Regions from separate parts of the Paenibacillus sp. ISL-20 genome, predicted to be linked through region 1. Evidence: riboswitches for the same ligand, from Rfam matches in the RefSeq annotation. Region 1 holds a riboswitch; each other region holds the start of a gene.

Evidence for each region. Region 1 has a riboswitch for cyclic di-GMP ahead of J7E85_RS17365 (transglutaminase-like domain-containing protein). Riboswitches for the same ligand answer to the same signal wherever they lie in the genome.
Region 2: it holds a riboswitch for cyclic di-GMP, as region 1 does, so the genes downstream of both, J7E85_RS08480 (S-layer homology domain-containing protein) here and J7E85_RS17365 (transglutaminase-like domain-containing protein) in region 1, are expected to answer to the same signal.
Region 3: it holds a riboswitch for cyclic di-GMP, as region 1 does, so the genes downstream of both, J7E85_RS32875 (isopeptide-forming domain-containing fimbrial protein) here and J7E85_RS17365 (transglutaminase-like domain-containing protein) in region 1, are expected to answer to the same signal.

What each region holds. Positions count from the first base shown of each region.
Region 1 is NZ_JAGGRD010000027.1:9,024-16,076, forward strand. It holds gene J7E85_RS17345 (sensor histidine kinase) at 1-800, opposite strand, end outside; gene J7E85_RS17350 (ABC transporter substrate-binding protein) at 951-2,447, opposite strand; gene J7E85_RS17355 (carbohydrate ABC transporter permease) at 2,539-3,468, opposite strand; gene J7E85_RS17360 (ABC transporter permease) at 3,481-4,437, opposite strand; cyclic di-GMP riboswitch class I at 4,617-4,703, shown strand; cyclic di-GMP riboswitch class I at 4,761-4,849, shown strand; gene J7E85_RS17365 (transglutaminase-like domain-containing protein) at 4,861-5,661, shown strand; gene J7E85_RS17370 (collagen binding domain-containing protein) at 5,945-7,053, shown strand, end outside.
Region 2 is NZ_JAGGRD010000013.1:6,543-13,595, reverse strand. It holds gene J7E85_RS08480 (S-layer homology domain-containing protein) at 292-3,612, opposite strand; cyclic di-GMP riboswitch class I at 3,908-4,006, opposite strand; gene J7E85_RS08475 (hypothetical protein) at 4,745-4,894, opposite strand; gene J7E85_RS08470 (hypothetical protein) at 5,011-5,280, opposite strand; gene J7E85_RS08465 (RrF2 family transcriptional regulator) at 6,534-6,980, shown strand.
Region 3 is NZ_JAGGRD010000077.1:1,305-8,357, reverse strand. It holds gene J7E85_RS32875 (isopeptide-forming domain-containing fimbrial protein) at 1-2,022, opposite strand, end outside; cyclic di-GMP riboswitch class I at 2,276-2,367, opposite strand; gene J7E85_RS32870 (hybrid sensor histidine kinase/response regulator) at 2,619-5,738, opposite strand; partial or broken gene J7E85_RS32865 (S-layer homology domain-containing protein) at 5,889-7,053, opposite strand, start outside.

The DNA of each region.
Region 1 (7,053 bases):
CTCACGAATTTGAAATTAAACTTGGTGGATGGAAAGGAGACAAAAAAGATATGTTTCAAAACACCCCTAGAAATAATACCGTGACTGCGTCCATTCGCCGCTGCTAGTCGGGATAGTTCTTCTAGGTCCCGGTCCTGTCCGCTACCGATCAGATATATTTCACCGGAAGGGCTGACTGCAGCCGCATTACCCAATCGGAAGCTTTGAACGGATTTAAAGATTTGCTCACTGCTGACCAAGAAGCGCAGCTCACCGAATTCCTGGGGACCTGACGTGGGATCCGACAGTTTCTTGCGATATACGAATCCCTTCATCAGGGTGTCGCGAAAAGCTTCATCCGTATTCGGAAGCCCGAAGGTAAAGCTTGCAATTCCGTTATCATTAAAACGGACGACATTGCCATACTTGTCGGTATGCGTGCTTATCTGCGTGATTTCACCTTGCGCCCAGCTGTACAGATAGGTCTTAACATCCTCCGGAAAAGAAACCAGCGGCTGTGAGAATTGGCTGTTCTGCAGCCTGCTGGTTAAGTATCCCTCAGCACTGCTGCTTAAAAAGCTGCGAGCATCATCCATCAGACCTGTATTGGAGTAAATACGCTGCATGTAAGCCTCAATGCGGTCAGCATCATACTGCAGCTCATTCTCTACACGCGAGAAGGCATTAGCCGCCTCGATCCGGGAGTTGCCAACCCATTGATTCAGCAGCATGGCACAGGTCAGCGTACCAAGCGTGATTCCGATGGCGACGACGAAGATGACATAGGCAATAAACTTGTGACGATAAATTTTGATTTGCAAAAAAGAGCCCATATGACACCTCGATTGCAGCAGGTCGTTGAAACAAGTTGCTATATCTCAATTTAACACGATTAACGCCTAGCTTCATAGATCGTAAGGAAAAAGCACCCCTTAAGAGAGCCTCATTAAGGGATGCGCTTGAATGTAATCTTACTTGAAGTAATTGTTGATTTGCTCTTGGGCAGCTTGCATAATCGTGTCCATGCCGGCTGATTTTAATTCAGCCGTAATCTTCGGCACCATTTTCTCCGGATCGGATGCGCCCGTGATCAGCTCATATTTGTATTTATCCCATACCGCTTGGCAATTTGCCACTTCGGTCTGAAGATCGGTGATGTCCAGCGCAAAGCCTAGGATCGTAGAGGAGGTCGCTGCATCGTTCAGCTTTTTAACCTGTTCCCATTGATCTTCGGGAGCGCCTTTGGTCACTGCTAAATTAAAGAATGTGCCTTGTGTGTAGGCAGCCAGCGGCCAAGTATCGGATGTACGCTCAATCACCTTTTCGCCATCGACATTGTTGTAGTCTACGCCTATCTCGCCGAATGCCAGCATATTGCGAAGTTTGGGATCCGTGTTCACTAATTCAAGATATTTCAAAGCTTCCTTCTGATATTTCGAATTTGCCGAAATCGCATTGAGCGAGCCTTGGATTGTACTGGTAGTATAGATAGGACCATAATGCTGAACCATATTATACTTTTCAACGGCGTCATTGATTTGCCAGCTGACCTCGGCTCCCGGGAATGCCTGGGCTGCAAAGAACGGTCTGCCTTTGTCGTTCTCCGTTTTCGTCGGAGCATCCGGGTTGATGATACCATCCTGATACCACTGGTGCAGGAGCTTCAGATTAGCCATGACATCCGGCTGCTCGAGAACAGAGACCACCGTGCGTGCTGCATCGTCCGCTTTCACGCCGATAGGAGGGAAGCCTAGCGTTAAATCGTCATATTCGTTAAAGAAACCGTTCAAGCCTTCGCCTTGCGTCATTGGCAGCGGATAGAAGCTTTTGCCTTCGCCAGCCTTCATTTCATGGAGAGGTTTATCCAGATCCTGCAGCGTTTTGATATTATTCATGTCAATGCCGTACTTTTGCACATACTTATCATCGAATACCCAGTACTGCGTTAGCGCTGAATCTTTGTACGTCGGAACGGAATAATATTTGCCGCCGATTTTTGTGCCTTCCCATACTTTTTCGGGAATCAGTTTGTACAAGTCGGGCGTTTCGCTCTGAACCAGATCCGTAATATCGGCAAATGCGCCCATAGCTACTTGCTTGCTGTATTTACCGCTGTTCGTGAACATGATGTCAAAGGGTTCGCCGGTATTCACGATGGTGTTCATTTTGGTATCCCATTCGCCCCAGCTGGCTACCTTGATGTCAACCTTCACGCCAATCTTCTCGGCCGTATAGGCATTCATGGCATCAACCGCTTTGCTGAAATTGTTCGGCACTTGGCCCCCGATGGTCCACCAGGTCAATGTCGGAATATCCTTACTTGTTTCGGTGTTGTCCTTCGGTGTGTCTGTTGTCGCTTTAGATCCATCCGTCGCAGCTGGAGACTTCGAGCCGCCGCAGGCTGCTAAAACGGTCAACATGAGTGCCAGTACGCACAGTGTAGAGATGAACTTAAAAGCTCTCTTCATTCCAAATTCCCCCTTATTGAAGTTAAATCGCTTAAGAGTTGTACAGTGTGATCTATCATAAACCAAGGTTTTTTCTTGGCTTATTTCGTCTTTAGCCTTTCACGGCGCCGACCGTCAATCCGGAAATAAAATACTTCTGGAAGAAAGGGTAGGCGAATGCTACCGGCAGCACGATGAGAATGGCGACAGCCATACGGGCTGATTCCTTCGGCATCGTTGCAACGAGCATGGCGTAACTCACGCCCATACTTGCTGCATTCTTCGCGAGTGCGTCTACATTACTCATTAAGCTGTTGAGCAGTGCTTGCAGGGAATACAGATTCTGGTTGTCGATATAGAGCATCGATTGGAACCAGTCATTCCAGTAAGCAAAGCAGAGAAACAGTCCAATGGTTGCGATGACCGGCAGCGAGATCGGCAGGATGATGGAGAAGAAGATTCGCAGCTGGCTCGCGCCATCGATTTCGGCAGATTCGATCAGTCCATCGGGAATCGTGCTCTTGAAGAAGGTTTTACATATAATTACGTTGAACGATGAAACGGCTAGCGGCAGTATTAGTGCCCAGATGCTATCCTTAAGTCCTAATAAATTGGTATTAATGAAGTAGCTGGACACCAAGCCGCCATTGAATACCATGGGGATGAATACCACCCAGGTCAGAAAGCCCCTCAGCTTGTAGTTTGGGCGAGAGAGCACATAACCCATGGAGGCGGTAAGCAATACGCCGAGCACGGTACCAACCACGGTAACGAGGGCGGACACGCCGAGCGATCGCAGAATCATCGTTCCCTGCTTGACGATATAGACGTAAGCCTCAGCCGATAAAGCAACCGGAAGTAGGTGATATCCGGTCTCACGGATGGACTCCTCACTGGAGAAGGAAATGGACAGAACAACAACTACAGGTATGACGCAGAGCAGAGCCAAGATGATAAATATCAGGTTGAAGAACAGGTTGACGGCTTTGTTTGTACGGTTAAACTTCTCAAGGCCTGTCTCGTAAGTGGTTTTCGGTGTCATCGTCTTGCCTCCTTACATCATCGCGCTATCCGGATCGATTCTGCGAACAATCCAGTTAGCGATCAGAATCGTTGCGCATCCCAGAACAGACTGTACGAATGCGGCTGCGGATGCCATCCCTACGGTGGCGGTTTTCAGTTGCTTATACACCATGACATCGATGGTGGTTGCCACGTTGAACAGCGAATTGGAATCTCGCGTGACCTGATAGAACAAGCCGAAATCAGTGTAAAATATCCGCCCGACGGCCAGTATGAACATCATGACGATCACCAGCTTGAGCATGGGCAGTGTAATAAATCTCGTCTGCTGCCAAATCGAAGCGCCATCAATAACAGCTGCTTCATAATAGGTGCTGTCAATGCTTGTGATAGTTGCCAAATAAATGACCATACCATAGCCCAGGCCCTTCCAGACATTCAAGAGAATCAAGAACAATGGCCAATATTTCGGCTCCATATACCAGTTAATAGGATCGCTGCCCATATTGACGAGCATTTGATTGACAATCCCTTTATCGAAACTTAAGAATGCCCAGCCTACCGCAGATACGACCACCCAGGATAGGAAATAGGGGAGGAACATCATCGTCTGATAGACCTTGCTCGCTTTGCGGCTGTGGAGGAGTCCGATCATAATCGCGAATAGCACGGGCAGAACGATTCCTAGCACGATAAACACAATGTTGTAGCCAATGGTGTTGCGAATAATGATCCAAGCGTCATTCGATTTGAACAAGAATTCGAAGTTTTTGAGGCCTACCCATGGACTGTTAAACACATTGCTCAAAAAGCCGCCGCTTATCTTGAAATTTTTGAAGGCGATAATGATCCCAAACATCGGTAAGAAACTAAACAGGAGGTACCAAATCGTGGTCGGCAGCGCCAAGAGGGTAAGTTCCGTATCCTGCTTGTGCCAACGTATTCGTAAGCGCTTTCGTTTAACTTTTGATTGGGCTGTAGAGCTCATGTCTGTCACTCCTTACGGTGTTATCTCGCTTGTCGTGCACCTGGTAGTTTCATTGTATAAGAGGAAGATTCGTCGCTTCCAGATAACAAACTTGATACTATAGTCAACAAACGTTAGATTCGAAAGATTTTTATTGATGGAAATTGAGATATTTGATATGATGTATTCACAAAAGCTACTCACGATAACGGCAAACTTGTCGAAAGGCAAGGACGCAAAGCTACAGGGTCTTCTTGACGAAACGTCAATGACAGCCAGCTACCGAATGAAAACGCTTTTTTTGTTTTTTTGGACAAACATCCATTGAATCCTGTGGAACTCTAATACGATAATGGCAAACTTGTCGAAAGACTAGGACGCAAAGCTACAGGGCCTTCTTGACGAAATGTCAAATGGCAGCCTGGCCACCGAAGGGGAGTTAGCATGCGCAACGCAGTGTTCGCGATTGTAGGACTTTTTGCGTTATTGATATGGGCTCCGGTTGTACAAGCTGCACCATCTGAAGATTGGCTGGGCTTGGAGGAACTGGATCGTGGGGCAATCGTCATTCAATATGACGTGAAAGCAGGCACCAAGACAAAGCTCATGATCGGAAAAGGTCAGGACCAATATACATATGGGCTTTCGCCAGCCAAGCAGCAGGAAGTTTTTCCACTGCAGATGGGCAACGGAGATTACACGATTTCCGTGCTGGAACAAGTTAGCGGCAGCAAATACAAGATCGTTCAGGAAGCGGCAGTTAAGCTTCAACTGACAAACGGCAGCAAAGTGTTTTTGAATTCTGTACAAAATATCGATTGGAGCGAAGAGGACAAGGCTGCTCAGCTTGCGAAAAAGCTAACCCGTTCGGCTCACTCCGACAAGGAAAAAGTACAGGCTGTCTACGAATATATCGTCGGGACGGTCCGGTACGACAATGCTCTTGCATCCAGCAAGCTGACGGATTACCTTCCCGATATCAACCGCACGATCGCTGGACAGAAAGGGATGTGTTATGATTACGCCTCCCTGTTCGCTTCCATGCTCCGAAGCCTCGATATTCCGGCAAAGCTTGTCATGGGAACCTCGGAATACGTCGATGTGTACCACGCCTGGAATGAAGTATATTTGAATGGGCAGTGGGTAACCATTGACACAACCGTCGATGCGAGCTGGAAAAGCAAAGGGACCGAGTACAAAATGATTAAAGATGCTTCCAGCTATTCTGCATCCAAATACTACTAATAAATGTGCAATAAAACTAAGCTTTGGACGAATAAGTCCAAGGCTTATTTCGGTTGTATAGAAAATGTAGAGTTTTGGCCGATATAATGCAGGAAGCCCGCTGGGTTCTGAAGGGAAATACAGACACCAATGAATCGTGCGCCCATAACAGGTCTTGGAGATGATGGCTCGGGAAGTCCATTATCGGCATGCATTTTGATAGAAGCATGGGACGAATTAACGCACGGAAAGTAAGATCGGAACCGAATATTACGAGGGTAATGCTGAGATTGAGGGAGAGATTATGAAGAAAAAAGTAAGTGGAATCGTTGTGGCGCTGCTGCTTCTGTTTCAAACACTATTGGGCACATTCGCTTTGACAGCGAATGCGGCGGGTAGCGAGCAGGAATCAGCAGTTACTATGCAGGAATTAGAGACTGGCGTGCAAGAATTAGAAGTTAGTGAACAAAAAACAGTGACGGATGACGTATATAACACGCCAGCACCAGTAGCCGACATGGAGGGGATACTAACCAAAGTCGTATTAACCGATATGAACGGTACCGTGGTTGATGCGGTATATAATCCGGACAGCAGCCTGGACATCGGCGCAGCCGTTAATCTCAGCTACGAATGGGAGCTTCCGAACGGGCACGGCTACAAGAATGGGGATACATACACATTCGAGCTGCCGACGCAGTTTGAGATTTTTACGGATATTGATGCACCACTCCTTACCGGTCAAGGCGAAGTTGGCCGATTTACGGTTGATCGGAACGGGAAAGTTGTGATGACCTTCAACGATTACGTGGAGAACCATTCCAACATCAGCGGCAAGCTGGAAATTCGCACAGAGTTTAAGAAGGAAGTCCTTAAAGGAAGCACAGAAATCATTATTGCTATTCCGATAAAGGGTGGGGTTCAGACCATCATCGTGAACCTAAAGCCGCAAGGCGGAAAGCTGATCGAGAAGCAAGGGAAAGCGATTGGCAAAGACCGGATCGATTGGACGGTCCAGATCAACAAATCTCTGGACAAAATCAAGCACGCGGTCATCACCGATGAAATGCCTGAAGGCTTGGAGCTCATCGCGGATTCCGTAGAGGTTCACAACCTGCAGGTTAACGGTGACGGCTCAGCAGTTCTTGGTGATCAGCTGGATGCTGGCAAGTATACCGTCCAAACGGGCGGCGGCAAACTGGAGCTTGCATTCCAGGATGAGACGATCAGCAAAGCCTACGAAATTCGTTTCTCGACGAAGCTTATCGGTCAACAGTCCCGGTTTGAGAACACCGCTGTCCTGTCTGGCGACGGGATGGAAAATGCCCAATCGACGGCTACCGTAACGGTAGATCGCGGCCAATTCTTGAATAAATCGTATCGCCAGGATAAGGATACCGGAATCATCACTTG
Region 2 (7,053 bases), on a different contig from region 1:
AAAACGCGAAGATTTCTTTTAATGAGAGAACAATATCAGCAAAAAGGAAGTGCCAGGCACCCCCTATTTTTCGCCGTCACTTATGATAAGGTTCAGCTTAACGGCTCTATCGGCGAAAAATGCGAAAGGAGCATGCGTAAGCAGCTCCTGCATTGTGGGAAGTAACCATCCTTCGCACCTCTCGCTAACTACTCGTGAACCACCCGAAGGTCCAAATATGGATAATCAAAAATAAATGAAAAAACAACCATTGACGACTCCGCGCCATCAATGGTTGTTCGTGTTGCTTCATTACTTGTCGATCAGGTTTGTCTCTTTCAGCATTCTTGCGATCAGTGCGGTTACTTCGACACGGGTCATTTGCTTTTTCGGACTTAGAAGCTCAGGCCCGTTGCCTTGAATAATTCCCGCAGTGATCAATTGCGCAACATCCGCTCTTGCCCAAGCTGCTACGTCAGCCGCATCTTTGTATCGGGACAGTACAGTTGCCGCCTGTCCTTCGCTAAGTGAAACTGTTGTATCAATCATGCGGTGCGCGCGGGCAATCATCGCAAATCCTTGCTCTCTCGTTATTTGCTGGCCGCCTTTGAAGCTGCCGTCCGCATAACCGCGAACGATATCATATTCATCAGCAAGCGCAACGGCATTCCGATACCATGCGGAAGCCGGTACGTCCGGGAAGATGTTTTGCATTGCGTCTTGGCGCATTAACCCGAGACCGAGAACCACGATTTCGGCGAATTCAGCTCGCGTTACATTCTTGTTCGGCGAGAACGTGTTGTTGCCGGTTCCTTCAAGATCGAGTCTTGCGGCAATATTGTTCACATCCGCTCTGCCCCAATGATACTGCACATCGTCGAAATCCTGTGGATTCCAGATGACCGAATAGGTGCCGCTACTGCGTAGATCATTGATAAGTGCAAAGTACCGATTATCGATCTTCGTTACGACCGTCGGAACATGGAATACGCTGCCGTCCGGATTGACGATTACACCTGTCGTGATGCGGTTCGGATCAATGCCTTCCGGAAGCGCGATGTATTTCGGCGCATATCCGTTCAACTCCCCGGAACGCACCGTTTTGTCGCCATGCGTGAAGGTCAGGTCGAGGTCCACTGGAGTAACCAGCAGTTCGTAACCTTCGGCTGCCGCCTTCTTGCGGGCGCCGTCCGTCAAATCTTGAGGGGAGCGTTTGATGTTGATTCTTACTGCAATATCTTCAAGTTTTGCATTGTTCGACTGCTTTGCGATCGCGTCCAGATCCAACTGCTTGCCGGGAACTGGGTAGATTGCCAGCAAATCTTCGATTTCCAGCGTCGAGCCGGTATCAGCCAGCTTCTTAATATCAGCTGCCGTCAAGCCCTGTACCTTGGTGTCTCCACCGACAGGAACGCGAATGGCAAGTTTTTGTCCATCACCCTGAGCCAGAATATTGGACAGCTTGCCCGAATCGACTTGTACCGTCGTATGGTTTCCTTCTCCGTCCGTTTTGGTGGTGCTGGTCGCGAATGAAGAATCTTTACCGTTTACCGTAGTGGTAACGCCGGAGGAATTCGTGTTTGGAGTCGAAACCGTTCCAGAGTTAGTCCCTGAACCGGTACCCGGTGACGTTGTTTCTCCGCCGCCATTGTTTCCAGGAGCCTCCGCTGGGACCAGTCCTTCCTGGGCTTTCTCTAATGCTTCAAGGGCTTTATTCACTTCTTCTTGGGTTGCTTTCGGATCATTCAGTACGTTGTTAGCTTCTTTCAGAGCCTCCTGAAGCTTGTCCCAGCTCTCTTGAGTATAGTCGGTCGAATTTAGTGTTCCGATCTTGTCTACTTTCGATTGAAGTGCCGTTTTATCGGTTTTTACAATCTCAACGGTATAGATATTCGTTCTGTTTCCGATCGTCACTTCCACTTGAATGACATTAAGGCCTGCATGAAGTTGCAGGTCATTCCAATCGGAAGGATCGGGAACTTCGCTGCCATTAAAGCTCAATTTGGCCGTGCTTCCGGAATTCAGCAGTTCAAGGGCAACAGCAACGCTGTAAACATCATCCGTTACGGAAGCCTTGTAATTTAGATACTTATTACCGTTAAATGGCGGAGATAGCTCAATCTCCTCGTGATTAGTCGAATTGGCAACTCGGAGGTCAAGCTTGTCCAGAATAGCGTCAATGGTTACGAGATTTTCGTAGGCATTCTTCAAGTTCTCATTCGCCTGGTCGATCTCTATCTGCGTGGCATTCGGATCTTGCAGAATGCGATCAGCCTCTGTCAATGCATCCTGCAGTGCCTGCCAACTTAACGGAGTATAGTCCGCTGGCTGCAAGTTCTCACCTGTTATCTTATCGACCGTAGCTTGCAGTTGCGTTTTATCGATATCCGTAACCACCGCCTTGCTCGTCACGCTGCCTGACGCATGTATGCCATCGGCGGTGATCCTTACGGTAATGGCCGCCCCAACATCGTCAGCCGTTAGCGTATAACTTAAGCCGGTTGCATTCGGTATAGCAACGCCATTACGGTACCACTGGAAGGTCGGCACATTGTCTGTCGTATTCGGGGTATATGTGATTCCCGTTACGTTCGCGGTCAACGTCTCGCCCACCTTGGCTGTACCGTCGATCGTTACACTGCCGCCCATCACTGGGAGTTGGATATCTTGTGTAGTAGTGATGATGTTACTAATGACACCGGGATTATATTCGACAATAACTCCCGGATCCTTAAAATTGCTGGTACCACCGTGTGTATTGTCTACGGCTAAGTAACCTACTTTGTTATTCGTGGTGTCTAGTAATAGCGTAAGATGAATTAGATTTCCATTTGCAACATATTCCTTTGTGTTCTCCAGATTTGTAGGCTGACCGTTTGATACATACTTTGTCCAGTTAGAATTGAAAGGAATAGTGCTCCAATTAGTTCGTTCTGTAGATTTAGTAGCCCCTATAAAACTTAAAAGGTTCCAGCTATCTCGAAAAGGGCTCTTAAATTCCTTAAACATATTGGCAATCGCAAACATTTCTTCAGGATTACCTTCAGTCGGCTCTACAAGATGTCCACTATTATTCGTTGCAGTCGTCACAGCATCTTTGAATTGCATAGTGCTCTGTCTGGCCACATATACAAAATAGCGTCCATCGTAGATACGTACCGAGGTTTTTCCATCGGTCAACGGCGCTCCTGGCGTTACATTTACGGTAACACTCTGCGTTTTCCCAGGATCTTGTGTAAACTTCATATTTCGAATAACAGCTTGAATGTCTTCGTACGTCGTATTACTTGAAAAATTGAACACTCTATTGGTAGGTGTAGACTGGTCAGTAACAATACCACTAATTTTGATACCATCAGTCAACTCGGTAATTCCGCTTGCAACAGTCCCAACGGCAATGGAGCCGCTATTTACAGTCACAGTAAAGTATCCGCCCGCACCATTTATGACGCCTGTGCTTTCAAATGCGGCATTGGGCAGTTGATAAGTTGCTTCGGTTACACTAACAGGATTACCAAGATTAAGTGTTGGTGTGGTTGCTGCTCTTGCTTCTAACGGATAAAAAGGTAACATCGTCAATACCACAACGATTGTCATTAGAAGAGATAACCTTCTTTGATTTTTTAATTTCATCTTTTGTTCTTTCCTCCTGACGAAAGGCAAATTCTTTCTGTTGAGCTACATCGAAGCAAAATGATCTGCGGTTCTGCGGTTCTGCGGTTCTGCCATTCCACCATGTCCAAATACAGGGCATCTTGGCATTGTAATCGCCGATAACTATCAAATCCAATTTGTTATGCGGACGTCTCGCCATTCAAAACAGACGGACACCCTCACGGTAAAAAACAGCCCTCCTCTTTTTAAGATCACAAAAAAACCTCCATCCAAAAGCGGGCATACGCTAATAGACGGAGGCTCTTCCGTCGTATTCGGCAGCTGGCTGGCAATAGCATTTGCATGTTCAGCAAATCCGTTAGCCCCTTTAGCTTTGCGTCCCCATTTTTCAATAGGTTTGCCTTGTCGTACGAGCTTGTATCCATTTGAAGAATTTAAATATTAAACTAAAAGTATATTATAAAAGGTTTATAAGTTAGGCTCTACAGACTCATCTTTGTAGTATTTTGTATCTATTTGTCGAATCGGGATATTTATGACTAAAATCAGCAGCACCCATATAAATACTACTGGAGGCATCGAAGTAATAACCCTTCAAATCCCTGGGGAACACAATGGATACGGCCCAACTTAACGGATCTATTCAAACTCATCGATTAGGTCTTAATGCCTATACGATTATTGATTGAATACTTCTATCTCTCGGTAGATCAATCCGCGCAAGAATTCCCATCCATCTCTAGTCCTATTGATTAATACGCACGCATGCCTGCAATCTAACTGCTAGAAGTCATATCTCTATAATTCATTTTTGTTACAAAAGGCATCTTCAATATTTCATGCAAATAAAAAATCACCAACCCTTAATGGAGCTGGTGAATGCTGTTACCTAAATTATTGATGTTTTCGCCGTCACTTATGGTACGGTACAGGTATTTATGGAGGCCTGTTTTAGGCCAAAATCAAGCCCCTTCTGCTATGTACAGAAGGGGCTTGATAGCTCTATTGATTAATAATGGCCCTCTGTTGACTGGACTTATATCGACTATATAAATGGTATACAAGTTCATTTAATTCCTCGATAATATTGATACGATCCGGCTTGTCATCAGCTTCAGTAAGCTTGTTCAACCTTGATGTTATCATTCTTTTAACTCCGACCGAACTCCGTTCTCCTGCCGTAGACTTCAAAATAAATGTCCCAATAATCATATACCGGGAAATCCTCAGCCCAAATTTTTGAGATATGTTTCCCTTTCTTTGCAAGCCTGACCATAATTTCCGAGTCCTTTTTATCCATGTAGTCCCTCCGTTCTGTATTAAGCCAACCTTGAACAAACATTAACTACAAGAAAGTAAATTCAAAGCTGAGGCAACACAATCGTTTAAAGACCTTTTAAGGTAAAGGAATAAATTTTATTTAGGCGGTGATTTATGATTATCAATGAATTTCCAATCCATTTTAAATACGGAATCATCCTCTAGCAATTCCAGTACATTGTCAAGTTGCTTATCAGCTTCCGAATCCCCTTTAATTTGATAATCCCGCATATCTAAAACTTCAGTAAATGACTTTCGTGAACTGTCTTTGAAAATGAATGTCGTTATATGACTTCCGTCAGTCGAATTCAGTTCCAATCTAATCCAGTTTTCTTTCTGTTTTGCCCCTACAACCTTATAATCCATTTCACGTCTTACTCCTGGCTCAATCACCCAGTCGCGATGCGATACCCTCTAATAAAGAAGATACTTTTGATTCCAGTTCAATTGTCATAACAAGTTCATCCTTCTTTCAATATTTTTGAAAATAAGAAGGATATCCGTCGCGAATGACGTATACATATAAGTATAGGTTCCTCAGTTATACATATGTAGTGTGTAGCTCGCACTACACCGATACCTTCTTTTTAGGTGAGAATGCTACTTCTCACCATTGGATTGCCGAAAACAAGCGGAGTGTGCCACCACTTACGCTTGTTTTTTTATTTACCGCATCTAATGCAATCTCCCCCTGTCTAACGGTTGTTTGTCACCGCCAACTGTCAATTTATTTACGGAGATCATACTGTGCATTTCTTAAAACAAAAACCACTAACCTCATATAGTTAGCGGCTCCTATAAGAGGACATACATGATGTCTCATGTCCACTCCATTCATAGGGAATGATCGTATCTTGTTTAAGAAATCGTAAGCTTCGCCAATTAGTTCTTACCCTTTTTGGACTGTGACAGGACAGATGCAGCTAAGGACTTAGTGGTATTACTGTACTTAGGGCTTTGCAGTACTTTAGAGGCAAGACTAGACATCTTGTCACCAGATACTTTGTTTTGACCTTTGGCTGCCATGAGTTGATCACCTCATTTCGAATTAGACATCATTTCCAAATTCATAATAAATCAATATATTGTGCTTGTCGAGTTAATGTTCGCCTTTGTTCGCCACTATATATTGATTTAAATAAACAATTAATAAGAGGTGATTAGCCCGACTTACGATCATTGAATATTCAAGTTTGAGTGAGCTATGACCTCAACTTACGCTCGTTGGTGTATTAAAACTTAGGAAACACTCCTTGACTCCCCTTCCAACCTAGAGTAGGGCACCCACATGTCCAGTCTTCGATGTGATAAGTCTGTTAGACCACTTTTGCATCAATAAATCTTATTATCAATCAATACAGCTCTCAAACAACAGGGTGAATGTATGACAAACCAATTTTTCGCCGTCACTTATGATACGGGTCTCCGTGCTGTAACGGCAAGTTTTTTCTCCTCGTGCATGGAGTTTCAATGCGTGCCCCCTACGCTTTCGCTGTCGCGCGGACTGAACCCTTGTCCTCCTTCGGCCAGAGGTTTTCCTTGAGTCGCCCTAAATAGCGAGATCGGACATCTTGTAAACTGTGTAAACATTGCACATAATAGATTTGAGGTGAATTGCCATGCATCTGAACAAAAAAAACCACACGGTCACTCCGTCGGCATTCGGTTTGGCCATACAAGGACTTGTCTTACTTTCGATGTCAGATAACGTGCGTTCAAGTAAAGAAATTGCGAATATGATGAAGTCTGGAACGACGTTTATGCGCCGGGTGATAGGTCAACTGGTTCGTGCAAATCTTGTCGAGGCTAGGGAAGGCAGAGATGGCGGCTACTTGCTGGCCAAACCTGCAAGCTCGATTACAGTGGCAGACGTTTACCGGGCTTTGCAAATGCACAATCCTTTGGGAAGTGGGATGGTCGATTCCACGCTCGACTGCGAACGCGGGGCGTCAGTAAGAAGCCTTTTTCAGGAATTGTCTTCTCAAGTGGAAGAGAGTACGCTTCACGTTTTCAAGCAGTATACGATTGAGCGCATTGCGGCAGAAGTTTTTAAAAACGAAGTATAAACTGTGCTTAACATGAGCATAGTTTTATGATATACTGTGCCTAACATGAGCATAGTTTGTGATATACTGTGCT
Region 3 (7,053 bases), on a different contig from region 1:
CAGATACGTATCGTTGACCACACCTCTCACACGAATCGTATAGGAGATGGTATCCCCGACTTCATACGTGGCCTTGGTTACATTCGTATTAGCTGCAAATTTCTCCGATTCAATATACGGATTCCGCGGGTATACTTCCACTTCTGCTCGCGGCCTGTCCGGTGTATCGACATTGTCGCCGTCTGCGGTCGCGATATTGATAATATCCTTACCCGCTTGTCCTGGTTCTACGATCGCTTTAAATTGAACCGTATGCCAGTTCATATCCGAGACGTTGCCAAACTCGCCGACAACTCGGCTTGATGCATAATAACCGCTGTCGTCTCCTTCGGCATCCGTAACAGATACTCCATCTACGGTTAAACTACCCGGTACATATCTCAGTTCTGCAGGAACTACATCAGAGATTTTGAGATTATTCACCGTGCTATCTGTGATCGTGTTTCGGGTCTGAATGGTATACAGCAGCGTATCTCCCACTTCGGCATGCTGCGCGTCCAAGTTGCCTGGTGCCTTTTCCTCAATGCTTACCGTCTTGCCCGACTCTAACAATGGATTCTTATTAACGGTGAAGTCCGTTTCTGCCGTTACTGGATCTAAGCCACCACTTTTTACATTGGCGACATTCTTAATCGTTTTACCAGCTTGACTATCTAAAATTTTCGCTTCAAACGTAACCTTGCGCTCGTCAGTATCAGATACATGACCGAAGTTCACCGTAATTTTCCCGTTATTATACTCAGGAACTGCTTGATGACTTGCGTGTAAGGTTCCATCGATAAGTTCTAATCCTTCAGGTATTTCATCTTCGATGGTTACATTCTTCGCTACGGTCCCATCGACTGTATTTTTCGCAACAATCGAGTATACAACCGTGTCACCGACTTCATAATAGGGCTTGTCTTCTTTGTTTTTTACACTCTTGTTAATGACTAATTCAGGAGGAATGACTTCTAATGCTACTCCCCAAAAATGCGGAAGGTACGCATCGGTGCTAGTGCTATTAGAATTTATAGGTTCTGCGGTAAACGTATGATCTACACGATCTAACCCTGCTGGAAAAAACGGTGAACCGTTAAAATCATAGTTATATATATCCGTGTTAGCTGGCGTTCGATCCGGATTTCTTGTACTTACATTTTGTCCGTTTTTTGTGATGCTTCCATTCCAAAAGTTAAATTCTTCTCTAGTACTATCACTCACATACGAGTCATTAAGGACTTGGTTATCTTTAAAGGCAGTCATTTTATATTGGTCATTGATGATCGTTCGATTTCCACCGTATACACCAACAACCATACTCCCCTTTAAACTACCCGCTTGCTTTGTGAGCATAGGCTGATCGGATAAAGTGGCTGTGAAGCTTTTATTGGGAGCAGGAACAATGCCATTATAATAATTTAATTTTGTAATCATTGGTGGTAAATTCTCATTTTTTTCGACCAATACGATATCCCAATTGGCTAAAGCATCGGCGCCCCAAGGAAGCTGCAACGGATTTCTCAGCTCCAAGTTTTTCCCCCAGTAATGTCCGGCGCCTTCTTTTTTAACAAAGTCTGTAATATCATATACACCATTAATGCTTTGATCCATAAAGAACCTTCCGCCCTTTGGTCCTTGGATAAAGGTTCCTAACTCGGTGTCTGTTGAACTTTTGATATTATTAGGAGAAATATAAAGGAATGCCGTTTGAACTTCCCCATTAGGTACATATTCCATTGAGCTGCTGCTGTAAGTTAATGGATCATTATCTGCATCAATGTATCTGCCCTTTATTTTGGGATCATTTGAGACATCATAGCCATATACGTTACTACCGCCAATAGCTTGAAGATGATAGAAGCCAATTTTATCGAATAATGTAATCTCATTTTTTCCATTAAAGGGATACGCAAGTACTTGACTTGAATACATATCTCCTTCCGCTGCTGCTGCAGTACGGGTCATGGAAGGTAGTATACCGCTGGAAATCAGCAGCGCTACCATTAAGCATGTTATTATGTAATGAAGCCTTTTCGTCACTGTTTTTCCCCCTTATGCTTCCGGATTATTTCCGTTAATTGCACAAATCTCGTTAACCATCGATTAAGTCGCAAGGTCCATCTTCTTATCTTTAACCCATTTCTATTTTAAAAAAATATGCATTCCCCCTGTAATTGGAAACTGACAAAGCTACCAAATCAGGTATATAACAATCTTTCATACCTTAAAAAACAAAAAAACCTTCGTCTCAAATTTACATGAATAGAAAAAATGGACGGAGGCTTCCGTCGTATTCGGCAGCTGGCTAGCCTTGTGTTTATCCTTCACACATTAGCCCCTGTAGCTTTGCGTCACCACCTTTCGGTGGGTTTGCTATTGTCGTACGATGTATTAAATTAGCGATAAAATGTATAATTTTACTATACGTTTCATTCCTATTTGTGTCTATAATCCTTACGGCCTGAACATAACCCTTTACACGTCGACTCGGAATGAGCACTGAGTCACTTTTTGACCTGAATTTATTCTCCGGGATGGAAGTCAATCAGATATAAAGAACCTCTTTCCATTTTTGAAATTGGGACTAATGGCTTAATAAAAAGAGGGCACAAGATAAAATAGTCCCCTTCATAAAATTACATGTACTTCGTCTCGCTGCGCACATAAAAAGTTACCTTTGTCCCTTTACCCAACGTGCTTTTGATATGGAGTCCTGTTCCGAAGTGCCTCTTTAAGCGCTGATCCGTATTGATCAGGCCGACTCCCGAGCTACGGTCTGCTTTTCTTTCCAATATCCGCTGCAATTGAACTTCATCCATTCCGATCCCATTGTCTTGAACCGTTATCTCTGTATGCGTGTCATGGACAGAAATTCGAATATGTATTTCCCCTCCGCGAGTACGCTTCATAATGCCATGTCTTATCGCATTTTCAACTAAAGGCTGGATCGAAAGGAAAGGGACTTCTAACTCTTCGCAGTCATCTACCTCCCAAACGACCTGCAGCCGCTCTTCAAACCGGACCTTCTCAATATATAGATACGAGCGCACTAGACTTAACTCCTCTTGGATCGAAACAAGTCCATCCGTATCTTGGAACCTAAATTTAAACCGCAAAAAATTGCTGAACTCATCAAGCAAATGACGCATCTTATCCAAATTAATGTCGCTTAAAGCGGTTACGGCACTTAATGCATTGAATAAGAAATGAGGTTGGATTTGCGCTTGCAGCCATGCAGCCTCTAATCGCAATTGGTCCCGAACCGTTTGTTTAATCGTCGTTAGCGCCTCAATCCGCGATCTGATTTCTAATGCTTCCACTGGCTTTGTCACATAATCGTTGGCTCCTGCTAAAAAACCACTTTGGATATCTTTCGGCTGGCTTCTTGCGGTAAGGAGCAACACAGGGAGCTCGGTAAGTGTATACCGCTCTCGAATTCTTCTTGTCAGCTCATAACCCGACATCTGCGGCATCATAATATCGGAGATGACCAGATCCCATTCCTTCGTGTCCAGCATAGCCAATGCTTCTTTACCGCTCGTAGCCATCGTTACATCATAATCGTCAGGCGGTAGTATGGCTTCGAGCACTTGCAGATTGACAGGATCATCATCCACAATCAATAAGAGCGGACGATCACGATTCATTGCAATAAAGGTTGTTTGTTTTGCCACTGGCGGGATGTCCTCTTTTTCCAGAACGGCTGAGGCTGTTTCCTGAGTCGACTTTGCTTGTAATGTTATTGGGTCGAATGAGTTGGAAATCTCCCCCTCATCCTCTGCATTCAGATCCGCTAGCTTTAACGAAAATGTAAACTTCGAGCCTTCTCCTAAAACAGAGGACACCTCTAACGTACCTCGATGAAGTTCAATAAGTTGCTTGCTTATACTTAAGCCCAACCCAAATCCGCCTTCAATCATCGTCTCGCTGGCGCTGGCTTGCTCGTACGGAAGGAATAAGCGTTTCAGCATGTCCTCATCCATGCCGATCCCGGTATCAGCAATAACAATATACGCGCTTCCGTCCTCTGCCAAAGCCTGAATCGAAATGACCCCTTCATTCGTATACTTCACGGCATTATGAAGTAAATTGAAAACAATTTGAATCAGCCGGTTCTCATCCGCTATGACGGGAGGAAAATCCTCAGGAACCTGATTTACAATGTTGACAGACTTCACTTCCGCGTTAAATTGCAGCATATCAATGACTCCCGTTATGATCGGCTGAATCGATATGACTTTTTTCTGTAAACGTGGGTTGCCTTCCCGCAGACTCATCACATCAATCAAATCATTTAATATAAGTGTTAGCCGACGTCCTACAGAGAGTACCGTTTCGAGCTCCTTGACACTTCGATCCTGTAACAAATGTCCTTCCCTGTTCAAAACGGACTGTGACATGTTAAGGATGCTATGGAGCGGATTTTTAAATTCATGAGACGTATTCGCCAAAAATTGATCTTTATGGTCATTCACTCTTTGCAAGGTTGCGGCAATCTCCTTGGTGTTAGCATGCATGTTGAAATAACCCTTAAACCATACAGACGCCAAGCACCCCATCGATATAATCAGGTCAAACGGATAGTGGACAACGCTCAAACCGCTCTCCCGCCAGAATAAAGACCACAGAAAATGGTGAACCAGCGCAAGCATAGAAAAGAGCAGTAACAGATGGCTTTTTATATCCTTGATTACTTTTTTTAAAATGGCTATGATCGTGATTACGGCTGCGACGGATCCCAATAAGAAATAAACCGGGAAGAGCATGATCACCTGATGGGGAGCTAAAAACAACGTAACCGCGGCAGTCCCCAGATTCATTACGGTATAAACAGGATATATCCTGCGCCAGTAAGGGAGTTCACGATGATTCGTACACTCCAACAAAGCATAACATCCGATCATAAAAGCGGCATTGGATAGCCGAAAATCCCAATCACTGCCGATATAAAACAATTGATGAAACAGCTTCTCATCGTTACTAAATAGGCTGGAAAGTGTTACGCATAGTGTCAACAAAGAAAAATAAAGCAGCTTCTTCTCTTTATTTCCTAGTAAAAACAAAATAAGTGCATACACAGAATGCATAAGAAATATAATGGCTCCCAGCGTCTGCATGGAAACGGAAAATTTCATTTCCTTGGCAATGGCTTCTTCTGAACCGAATTTAATGGACCTGGCAATGCCGCTGCCCCGACTGTCCACATAATTTGCCGCCTGAATCACTAAGTCGATGACACCGTTGTCGTCTGCCGTAAAGCTTGTAGAATAAGGCAGGTTCTTCGCCGTATATTCTTCCTTTGTTTTCGCCACCTGCCCGGATTTAGCAAGCAATCGGCCATTTACATATAATTCGGATGAAGTGCGTACGCTGGGTACACGAATACTATAATTAACGTTCTGTTTCGGATTTACTTTAATACGCAGGAGATAGGATGCATAACCATATGGGGTCGGCTCTTCGCTATGTAAAGCTTCATTCCATCCTCCTGGAACCGAAATCAGCTTTGGCTCGATCTTGGCTGACGCACGCTGCCGACGACTACCATCCAGCAACCATTGTGACGGATAAAACTCCCATTCCCCATCAAGCAAGAGAACGCCGCCATCTTCTGCATTCCAATGACGCAAATCTAATTGCCCATTCGTCATGGACACCTGCTCTTGATGAGGTAACAATTCCATCCACACCATGCGCAAGCTCGATAGAATGACTAACAATAACCCAATTAACAAGATCATATGACTCTTTTTCATTTGGTATTTTGGTGAGTCGTTTGCCAAGAAGTATTCCTCTCCTAATCCATTCTAATGTAGGCACTGCTCCATCATTTACGGTTCCAAATAGATATGAAAGAACAACCATTGACGACTTCCATGCCATCAATGGTTGTTTGCGTTGCTTCATTATTTATCGATCAGGTTGGTCACTTTCAGCATTCTTGCCATCAGTGCGGTTACCTCGGCACGCGTCATTTGCGCTTTCGGACTAAGCGCTTCAGGTCCGTTGCCTTGAATAATTCCCGCATTGATCAATTGTGTTACATCCGCTTTTGCCCAAGCCGCTACATTTGCCCCATCCGTATATTGTGCCAGCGTGGATGCGATCTGCTCCTGATTCGGCACATCTTTGGATTGAATCAAACGGTACGCGCGAGCAATCATAGCAAAACCTTGCTCTCTCGTAATTTGCAGACCGCCTTTGAAATTGCCGTCACTATAACCACGAACGATATCAAATTCATTCGCAATGGATACAGCGTCCATATACCATACGGAGGCCGGTACATCAGAGAAATTAGCCTGTGGTGCATCCTGACGCATTAAGCCCAGGCCTAACACGACAATTTCAGCAAATTCGGAGCGTGTGACATGGCGATTCGGCGAGAACGTATTATTGCCGTTTCCTTTAAGGTCAAGTCTTGCTGCAATATTGTTGACATCCTCTCTGCCCCAATGGGATCTTACATCCTCGAAATCCTGAGGATTCCAGATGACCGAGTAGGTGCCGCTGCTGCGAAGATCATTGATGAGCGCGAAGTACCGGTTATCGATTTTTGTTACGACCGTCGGCACGTGGTATACACTGCCGTCCGGATTGACGATCACGCCCGTCGTGATGCGGTTCGGATCTACGCCTTCCGGAATTGCGATGTATTTTGGTGCATAACCATTCAATAATCCCGCTCTATCCGTTTTTCCGTCATGCATAAAGGTCAAATCGAGATCAACCGGATGCACAAGCAGTTCATAACCGCCTTTGGCAGCCTTCTCGCGGGCAAGTTGAGCCAACTCATCGCCCGAACGTTTGATCTTGATGTTAGTGGCAATGTCGCCGATCGGCGCGTTGCCGAACTGTTTGCTAATTGCGTTAACATCGAGTTGTCCTGCTGGAACCGGATAAATGGCCAGCAAGTCTTCGATTTCCAGGCTGGAGCCGGTATCGGCAAGTTTCTTCAGATCTTGGACCGTCAATCCTCGAACTTCGACATCACCGTTACCCGGTACGCGGATGCCCAGTTTCTGTCCTTTGCCGTCCGCAAGAATGCCGGACAGCTTGTCCTTATCAATG